2 regions of the Isoptericola sp. Y581 genome follow, and region 2 is predicted to be linked to the other one. Evidence: riboswitches for the same ligand, from Rfam matches in the RefSeq annotation. Region 2 holds a riboswitch; the other holds the start of a gene.

Region 1 (4,401 bases), on a different contig from region 2:
CCCGGCGACGAGCACGCCCGCCCCCGCGCGCCGCGTCCTCGCGCGGCGGCGGCCCGGCCGGCGCGTCACGCCTGCCCCGAACGGGCGCGGACGAGCGCGACGACGCCCGTCACGGCCCCGACCAGCCCGAGGCCCAGGCCGGCGGCGCCGAGCGCGAGCGGCAGGGTGTCGCTGCCGTCGGAACCGGTGGCCTCGGTCGTGCCGCCGGCCGGCCCGTCGCCGGAGCCGCCGAAGCCGCCGGACGCGGCCGCGTCGTGCCCGTCCGCGTCGTGCCCGTCCGTCTCGGCGGGGGTCACCTGCAGCACGGGGGCCGGGTGCTCCGGCTCCGCGCCGTCGGTGGCCTCCTCGTCCCACGCGACGACCTCGCCGTCGGAGTAGGTCTGGGTGGCGGGCAGGGCGAGCTGCTCGGCACCCTCGGGCACGGCGCCTGCGGAGACGGTGAAGCGGAGGAACTCGCCGGGGGCGATCGCGGCGTCGGGGTCGTCGGCCGTCCACTCGACGGTGGCCGGAGCCTCGGTCACCTGGGTGCCGTGCACGTCGACCGGCTCGGGCAGGGGCGCGTCGGTGACCTCGGCCGTCCACCCGGGCACCGGCTCGACGGACACGCTGGTGAACGGCGTGTCCGCGGGCAGGGTGACCTTGACGCCGGTCGTGGACGCCGTGTCCGACTCGTTGGGAACCTTGACGATCAGGGTGGCGTAGCTGCCGGCCGCGGCGGACTCCGGCGTCACGGTGACGTGTGCCGATGCGGCGCCCGCGCCGAGCACGAGGGCGGGGATGGCGAGCGCCGCGGCGCCGGCGAGGGCGCGCGCCCGGCGGGAGCCGCGGGCGGGGCGGTTCGTCGGAGTCGGGTCGTGGTCGGTCGGGTCGTGGTGGGTCGGGTCGTGGTGGGTCGGGTCGTGGTGGGTCGGGTCGTGGGTCGTAGGCATGGCTGTCTGCTCCTGCTGGTTCGCGTCGTGGTTCGACTGTCGTGGACGTCGAGGGACCCGCCCTCGTCCGACGTCGGACCGGGCAGGCTCAGGCGGGGCGCACGATGGCGCCCGGGAGCAGCGGCGGGCCGCGCGGCCGGGGGCGACCCAGCCCGTGCCAGGGGTGTGGCCGCCAGGCGCGGCCGGTGACGACGTGCCCGCGCCGCCGGACCACGGGCAGCGGGGGCGGGCCCTGGACCAGCACCCCCACGCCTCGCAGGTGCTCCACGACGTCGGTCGCCGCCCGGTCGCCCGCCGCGAGCAGGAGCGCCGTGGCGAGGACGGCGGCGGCGTGCGCGGCGAGCATCCATGCCGAGGTGCCCGCCCCGTCGCCGTGCAGGTGCGTCAGGCCCGCCTGGGCCGGGGGCAGAGCACCGGGGCCCAGCTCGTGCAGCGTGTGCCCGACCTGGCCAGCCTGGCCGACCTGGCCGACCTGGCCGACCTGGCCGACCTGGCCGGCAGCGGAGAGCGAGCGGCCGGAGTCCGCGGCGGCCATGAACGACAGGGTGGAGTGCTGCACCACCTGCATCGCGACCATGGCGGGCAGGAGGCGGCGGAGGGTCAGCCGGCGGCGTGACGTCCACACGGCGAACGGCGCCGTGAGCGCCGCGACGACCAGCCAGCCGAGGGGTGCCCCGGGAAGCGCGCCGCCGGCCAGGAGGTGCGCGGCGGCCGCGATGCTGAGCGTCGTGCCGGCGACGAGGAGCTCGCGCACACGACGGACGACCACGGGCACCCGGCCACCTTATCGCCCGGGTTCAGCAGTCGGGTCACGGCCCGGATCGTCGCTCCGCCGCGGCGGGGCCTGATCTACGGTGGCGCCGAGACACGGGGTGCGTCCCGGCCCGGCTACCGCCGGTACCGGGACGCTGAGATCACACCCGTCGAACCTGATCTAGCTCGCACTAGCGAAGGGATGTCGACATGAGCGTGCGCGCACGGCTCGACGACGACGCGAACCACACCGCCGTCCACACCGCCGACGTCGCCCCGGGCGCTGGCCCGCGCGAGCCAGCTCGCACCCACGCGGGCGGAGCAGGCGTTCTGGGCCGGCGGCGCGCACGGCGCCCTGGTCACCGAGCTCGACCTGCACGCGCGGTGGCTCGGGGGCGGTTGCCCGGAGGCGGGCGGCCCGGCGACGAGCCGCCCGGCGACGAGCCGCCCGGACGTGGCGGCGAGCCCGGCCACGACGGCCTACCTCGACCACCTGCGCGCGGCCGGGGGCGACTACGCGACCCTCGTGGCCGCCGTCCTGCCCTGCTACTGGATCTACCAGGACGTGGGGGAGCCGCTCGCGGCCCGCGACCGGCCGGGACACCCGTACTCCGCATGGCTGGGCACCACGCCGACGACGCGTTCGCCGGTTGAGCCGGTCGAAACCAGTTCCGCCGGTTGAGCCGGTCGAAACCAGTTCCGCCGGTTGAGCCGGTCGAAACCAGTTCCGTCGGTTGAGCCGGTCGAAACCCGGGTCTCGGTGAGCGCTTGCCCACATGTCGATGACCAAGGCAAGTGTGTCGGTGGTCGGTGACAGAATGGGTGTGATGCCCGACACGACCAGCGCCACGCGCAGCAGCAAAGGCGCCAACAGCGCCGAACCCTCCGACAGCCCCCGGAGGAGCTCCGGCTCCTCCGAGTCCCCACCGACACACGCCCCCGGCACGCCCCCGGGCGACGCCGCCGGGCACCCACCCCCGGCGGGCTCGGAGCTCTCGACGATCGCGTCCGTGCGCAGGCTGTACCCGTACGTTCGTCCCGCGGTGCCCCGCCTGATCGGTGGCCTGCTGTCCGCGCTGGGCGCGAGCCTCGCGGCGCTGGCGATCCCGCGCGTTCTCCAGGCACTGGTGGAGGGCCCGCTCGCGGACGGCGCGGCGGCCCACGACATGGGCTCCCTCGTCGTCCCGCTGGTCGCCGTCCTGCTGCTGGGCGTCGCGGAGGCCGGCTTCGTCCTGCTGCGCCGCAACCTCGTGATGTACCCGGGCACGAGGATCGAGGCGGAGATGCGGATGGCGCTGTTCCGTCACCTGCAGGACCTGCCCGTCGCGTTCCACGACCGGTGGCCGGGCGGCCAGCTCCTCAGCCGCATCATGGGCGACCTCGGGCTGCTGCGGCGCTGGCTGATCTTCGGCCTGCTGCAGCTCGTCGTGAGCGCAGTGACGATCGTGGTCGGCGTCGGGATACTGCTCAGCACGGCGGGCTGGCTCGGCCTCGTCTACCTCGCGGGCGCGATCCCCGTCACGGTGATCGCCTTCCGCTTCTCGCGCCGCTACCGCGTGATCGCGCGGCTCTCGCAGGACCAGTCGGGCGACCTCGCCACCACCGTCGAGGAGTCCGTGCACGGGATCCGCGTCCTCAAGGCGTTCGGCCGGGGGCGCGACGCCCTCGCCTCGTTCACCGGGCAGGCCGAGGAGCTGCGCCAGACCGAGATCCGCAAGGCGGGCAACCAGGCGACCGTCACGACGTCGCTGCAGCTCATCCCCGAGGTCACGCTGGCAGTGTGCCTCGTGCTCGGCTCCGTCCTGGCCGCCCGCGGCGACATCTCCCTCGGCGACCTCGTCGCCTTCTTCCTCACGGCCGCGGTGATCAACGGCCCGGTGGTCGACCTCGGCATGACCCTGTCGATGACGCTCAACGCCCGCACCGCCGTCGACCGCTTCTGCGAGGTCATGGAGACGCCCAACCCGCTCGCCGACCCCGCGGATCCCGTCGAGGTGGGCGAGCCCCGCGGCGAGGTCGAGCTGCGCGACGTGAGCTTCCGGTACGAGGATTCCGCGAACCCGGTGCTGGAGCACGTGAACCTCGAGCTGCCGGTCGGCACCACGACGGCGCTGGTCGGCCTGACCGGCTCCGGCAAGTCCACCCTGGCGATGATCGTGCCGAGGATCTTCGACGTCACGGGCGGCGAGATGCTCCTGGACGGCGTGGACGTGCGCCGCATGCGCCGCCACGACGTGCGGCGCGCCGTCGCGGTCGCGTTCGAGGACCCGACCCTCTTCTCGGCCTCGGTGCGCGACAACGTCCTGCTCGGGGTCCCCGAGTCCGGGCCCGACGCCGTGCCGGAGGCCGAGCGGGAGCGCCGGCTGCACGAGGCGATCGAGGTCGCGCAGGCCGGGTTCGTCGCCGACCTGCCCGACGGCATCGAGACCCGGATCGGCGAGGAAGGCCTGTCCCTGTCCGGCGGGCAGCGCCAGCGCCTCGCCCTCGCCCGGGCGATCGCCGCCCGGCCCGCGGTGCTCGTGCTCGACGACCCGCTCTCCGCGCTCGACGTCACCACCGAGGAGGCCGTGACCACGCGCCTGCGCTCCGTGCTCTCCGGCACCACCAGCCTCGTCATCGCGCACCGCCCCTCCACGGTGGCCCTCGCGGACCGGGTCGCCGTGCTGCAGGACGGGCGGATCACCGCCATCGGCACGCACCGCGACCTGCTCGCGACCGA
Region 2 (4,401 bases):
CCAGGAGCCGTCGGCCGTCCGCAGGGAGCGGGCGACGAGCCCCGCCACGGGCAGCACCAGCAGCCCGGCGACCACGACGACGGTCGCGACGGCGGGGGCGAGGTCCGCGCCCGCGCGCAGGCGCAGCCGGTGGGCGGACACCCGGTCGCTCGTCAGGTGCAGCGCGCGCTCGCGCCGGGACCGCGCGCGCGAGCTGACCAGCAGGGCCCCGGCCACCACCACGAGCTGGAGGACGGACAGCACGGCGGCCGAGCGCAGGTCGAGGAACTGGGTGGTCCGGGTCCAGATCTCCGTCTCGATGGTGCCGTAGCGCAGGCCGCCGAGCACGAGGACGACGCCGAACGCCGTCGCGCAGAACAGGAACACCACTGCGGCGGCCGACGCGATCGCCGGCCCGAGGGCGGGGAGGGTCACGGTGCGGAACGCCCGCCACGGCGTGGCGCCGAGCGCGCGGGCGGCCTGCTCGGCGCGCGGGTCCAGCCGCTCCCACATACCGCCCACGGTGCGCACCACCACCGCGTAGTTGAAGAAGACGAGCGCCAGCACGATGCCGGCGAAGCTCTCCTCGAGCCCGGCCCAGCCGAGCAGCCCGCCGGGCGCGAAGAGCGCGCGGAACGCGACGCCCACCACCACGCTCGGCAGCACGAACGGCACGGTCACCAGGCCGCGCACCAGCGTGCGCCCGGGGAACCGGCACCTGTACAGCACGTACGCGCCGGGCAGGCCGAGCAGCAGCGACAGCACCGCCCCCGCGACCGCCTGGGCGAGCGTCTGGCCGACGATGCGCCACGTGCGCTCCTGCGACAGCACGTCCGCGAAGCCGGACAGGTCCAGCACCCGGCCCGCCGCGGTGTCCGTAAAGAATCCCTGCAGGACGAGCGAGACCACCGGCCAGGCGAAGAAGACCGCGAGGAAGCCCATCGGGAGCGCGACCGCGGCGCCCCAGCCGAGCCACGCGCGCCACCGGTGGGCGCGCGGAAGCGACGCCCGGGACGAAGGGCGCGCGACGGGACGCGTTGCCGGGGCGGGCGGCCGCGTCAGCCGACGACCGTGGCCGTCCACTGCTCGATCCACTCGTCGCGGTGCTCGGCGACGTCGGCGGGCGCCACCTCGAACGGTTCGTCGGCCAGAGGCGCGAACTTCTGCCACTCGGCGGGCAGCTCGACGCCCGGGTCGGCCGGGTACATGTACATCTGGCCTGGCACGTCGGCCTGGAACTCGCTCGTGGTGAGGAAGTCGACCAGCTGCTGCGCGCCCTCCGGGTTCTCGGCCCCCGCGAGCACGCCCGCGTACTCGACCTGCCGGAAGCAGGTGTCGAGCATGGCGCTGGTGGTCGAGGACTTCCCGTCCTCGGACACGGTGAACGCCGGCGACGTCGCGTACGACAGCGCGATCGGCCGCTGCCCGCCCTCGCCCGCGCCGGAGAAGTCCACGTAGTACGCGTCCTCCCAGCTCTCGGCCACCTTGACGCCGTTGTCACGCAGGTCGGCCCAGTAGCCCTGCCAGCCGTCGGTGCCGAACGCGCCGATCGTGGCGAGCAGGAACGCCAGCCCGGGCGACGAGGTGGCGGGGTTCGTCACCACGGTCAGGTCCGCGTACTCGGGCTTCGTGAGGTCCTCGAGCGTCTCCGGCGGGGTGACGTCGTGCTCGGCGAACCAGCCGTCGTCGAGGTTGAGGCACACGTCGCCCACGTCGATCGGCGTGAGCGTGCCGGCCAGGTCGTCCGGCGCGTACGCCGCGACCTGCGGGTCGAGGTCAGCGGGCTGGTATGGCTCGAAGACGCCCGCCTCCACCGCGCGCGACGCGAACGAGTTGTCCACCCCGAAGACGACGTCGCCCAGCGGCGCGTCCTTGGTGAGCACCAGCTGGTTGACCAGGGTGCCGGCGTCACCAGGCGCGACCTGCTCGACAGTGAGGCCGGACTCCTTCTCGAACGTGGCCAGGACGTCGTCGGAGACGGCGAACGAGTCGTGGGTCACGAGCGTCACCGTGCTGTCGTCCCCACCGCTCGCCGCGCCACCGCCGTCCCCGCCTGCCCCGCAGGCGGCGAGCAGTGGCAGCAGCGCGACCACGGCGAGGCCCGCCGTCGTGCGTGTCCTCGTCCGCTCGCGGCCCGCCGGGAGCGGACGCTGCGCGCTGTGGGTCATGGTTCCTCCTCAACGGTCGAGAAGGGGGTCCTGCGGGCGCTGGGCGTCGTCGTGGCGCGGATGCCCGCAGGGATCGAGAATCCCGACTTCCTCCACCGGTGCTAACCGGGTCAGGTTCGAGGGTCTGCGGCGGTCCGCACTCTCAGCGCCGTGGCGCTCCCCTGTCGTATCACCACGAGCCTACACACCCGCGCCGCGCTACCGTGGTGCCGTCCGCGTCGACGGGGTGTGATGTGCCTGACGTGCCACGACGCCCCTGCACGCGCCACGATCACGCACCGAGAACGCACGAGAGAACGAACCGAGGAGGCCACGTGGCAGACACCGAGCAGCCGATCGCGGTGAAGGTCGGCACGGTCGTGCTGACGATCGCCGCCGGATGGATCGCACAGAAGCTCATCGGGGTGGTCTGGGAGAAGGCCACCGGCAGCGCGGCACCCACCAACGTGGACGACGACGAGATCTCGGTCGTCCAGGCGGTGACGTTCGCGGCGGTCTCGGGAGGCGTCGCGGTCCTCGCCAAGCGGCTGGCCCGCAAGGGCGCGGTGCGCGCGGCCGGGCGCTTCGTGCACAGCGCCTGACGACGGCGCCTCCGCGGGTGCAGCCGCTCAGCGGCTCGCCCGCGGGCGACGCCTCGCGAGCTGCGCGTCGTGGCCGTGCGGGCGGTCCACCAGGTGCACGGCGGCGAGCGCGCGGCTGAGCCGGTCCGCGGCGTCCTTCGCGGGCGGCGCGGACCGGACCACCTCCGCCGCCGTGAGCGCCGCGTCGCCGTCGCCGTCGCCGACACCGACGCCGACGGGTCGCGCGAGCTCCTTCATGACCTGTTCTCCGGCCGACTGCGCGGAGGCGCCGACCTGGGCGCCGGCGTCCGCCAGCACCTCGGTGGCCACCGACTCGTCCACCCCGCAGACGGCCATGATCGCGCCCTTGGCACGCTCCGAGGCGGCCGCCGCGACGAACGCGCGCGAGACGGCCCGGTGCGCGTCGCGGTCGAGCGCGACGCGAACGACGGGGCTCGCCTCGATCACGTACCCCACGAGCTGTGACGCCGCGCCGTCCGTGCCGTGCCGCGCCTGCCCCGTGACGACGACGGTGTGCGTACGCCCGTGGTCGTCCACGATGCGGTGCCCGCCCGCGAACGGGCGGCCCGTGCCGAGCGCGACCACCGCGGTGCGCGACAGCCGCTCCCGGTCGTCGGGGTGCAGGTGGGCGCGCAGCACCTCGGGCCCCGGCGGGATCGTCCCGGGCTCGCGGCCGAAGATCCGGTAGACCTCGTCGGACCACCACCACGCCCCCGTGGCGACGTCGACCCGATACTGGCCCACGAGGAGCTGGCTCCCGGCCCCGAGCAGCTCCGCGAGCGCGACCAGCTCACGGCGCGGGGAGTCGTGCGGAGTCCTGTGCGTCGACATGGGCTCACCCCCGATCCGTGCTCAGGGTCGGGCTCGCAGATCTCCTGGCTCCCCCACCGTACCGGGACACGGCAGCACCGCCACCGGACGGCCCGGGGTGGTGAGGGCAAGTGGCCCGGTTTCCCCAGGAACCGGCCCACGATCTCACCCACGGCCCAGGGGGTCGGGTGACCGCGCGGGGCCGCGGGTGTCGTACCGGCGGGTGCGCCTCCCTGTGCTTCAGACCTGGTTCAGACGGCGGGCGTCGCGACCGCGGGATCGACGGGCGCGGCAGCCGTCTCCTCGGCGACGGCCTTACGGTGCTCGCGGAACGAGTACACGATCGCCCCGGCCCAGCCGACGGCGATGAGGCCGAGCACGACGCCGCGCACGGCGCCGTCCACCGGGAACGAGTCCAGGTTCATCAGGGTGCGCGCGTTGGTGAGGACGATGATGCCGCCGACGGCGGAACCCAGGACCCGCGGCGGGACCAGCCGCACGAGCCAGGCGGCGATGGGGGCCGCGATCAGGCCGCCGATCAGCAGCGCCAGCGCCCACGAGGGGTTGATGCCGGCGACACCGAGGCCGAACAGGAAGCCGAGGCTGGCGGCGACCGCCACGAAGAACTCGCTGGTGTCGATCGAGCCGATGACCTTGCGCGGCTCCATCCGGCCGCTCGCGAGGATCGCGGGCGTCCCGACCGGGCCCCAGCCGCCGCCACCCGTGGCGTCCATGAAGCCGGCCACGAGCCCGAGCGGAGTGAGGAACCGCTTGCGCAGCGGCTGCCCGAGGCGGTCGGTGCGCAGGCCGCGCAGCGTGAAGCGCAGCAGCACGTAGACACCGAGGCCGAGCAGCAGGATGGA

The links. A riboswitch is a leader RNA that binds a small molecule or an ion and turns the genes downstream of it on or off. The one in region 2 is predicted to bind thiamine pyrophosphate.
Region 1: linked by a shared signal. The riboswitch ahead of AC1C2W_RS07900 (thiaminase II/PqqC family protein) and the one ahead of AC1C2W_RS17810 (thiamine ABC transporter substrate-binding protein) in region 2 are both predicted to bind thiamine pyrophosphate.

What each region holds. Positions count from the first base shown of each region.
Region 1 covers NZ_JCAIUK010000003.1:368,315-372,715, reverse strand. Annotated here, with positions in the region: gene AC1C2W_RS07915 (copper resistance CopC family protein) at 1-69, opposite strand, end outside; gene AC1C2W_RS07910 (YcnI family copper-binding membrane protein) at 66-929, opposite strand; gene AC1C2W_RS07905 (hypothetical protein) at 1,018-1,704, opposite strand; TPP riboswitch at 1,788-1,902, shown strand; gene AC1C2W_RS07900 (thiaminase II/PqqC family protein) at 2,137-2,364, shown strand; gene AC1C2W_RS07895 (ABC transporter ATP-binding protein) at 2,510-4,401, shown strand, end outside.
Region 2 covers NZ_JCAIUK010000010.1:2,393-6,793, reverse strand. Annotated here, with positions in the region: gene AC1C2W_RS17815 (ABC transporter permease) at 1-921, opposite strand, end outside; gene AC1C2W_RS17810 (thiamine ABC transporter substrate-binding protein) at 1,038-2,147, opposite strand; TPP riboswitch at 2,218-2,320, opposite strand; gene AC1C2W_RS17805 (DUF4235 domain-containing protein) at 2,462-2,728, shown strand; gene AC1C2W_RS17800 (PAS domain-containing protein) at 2,756-3,559, opposite strand; gene AC1C2W_RS17795 (sulfite exporter TauE/SafE family protein) at 3,790-4,401, opposite strand, start outside.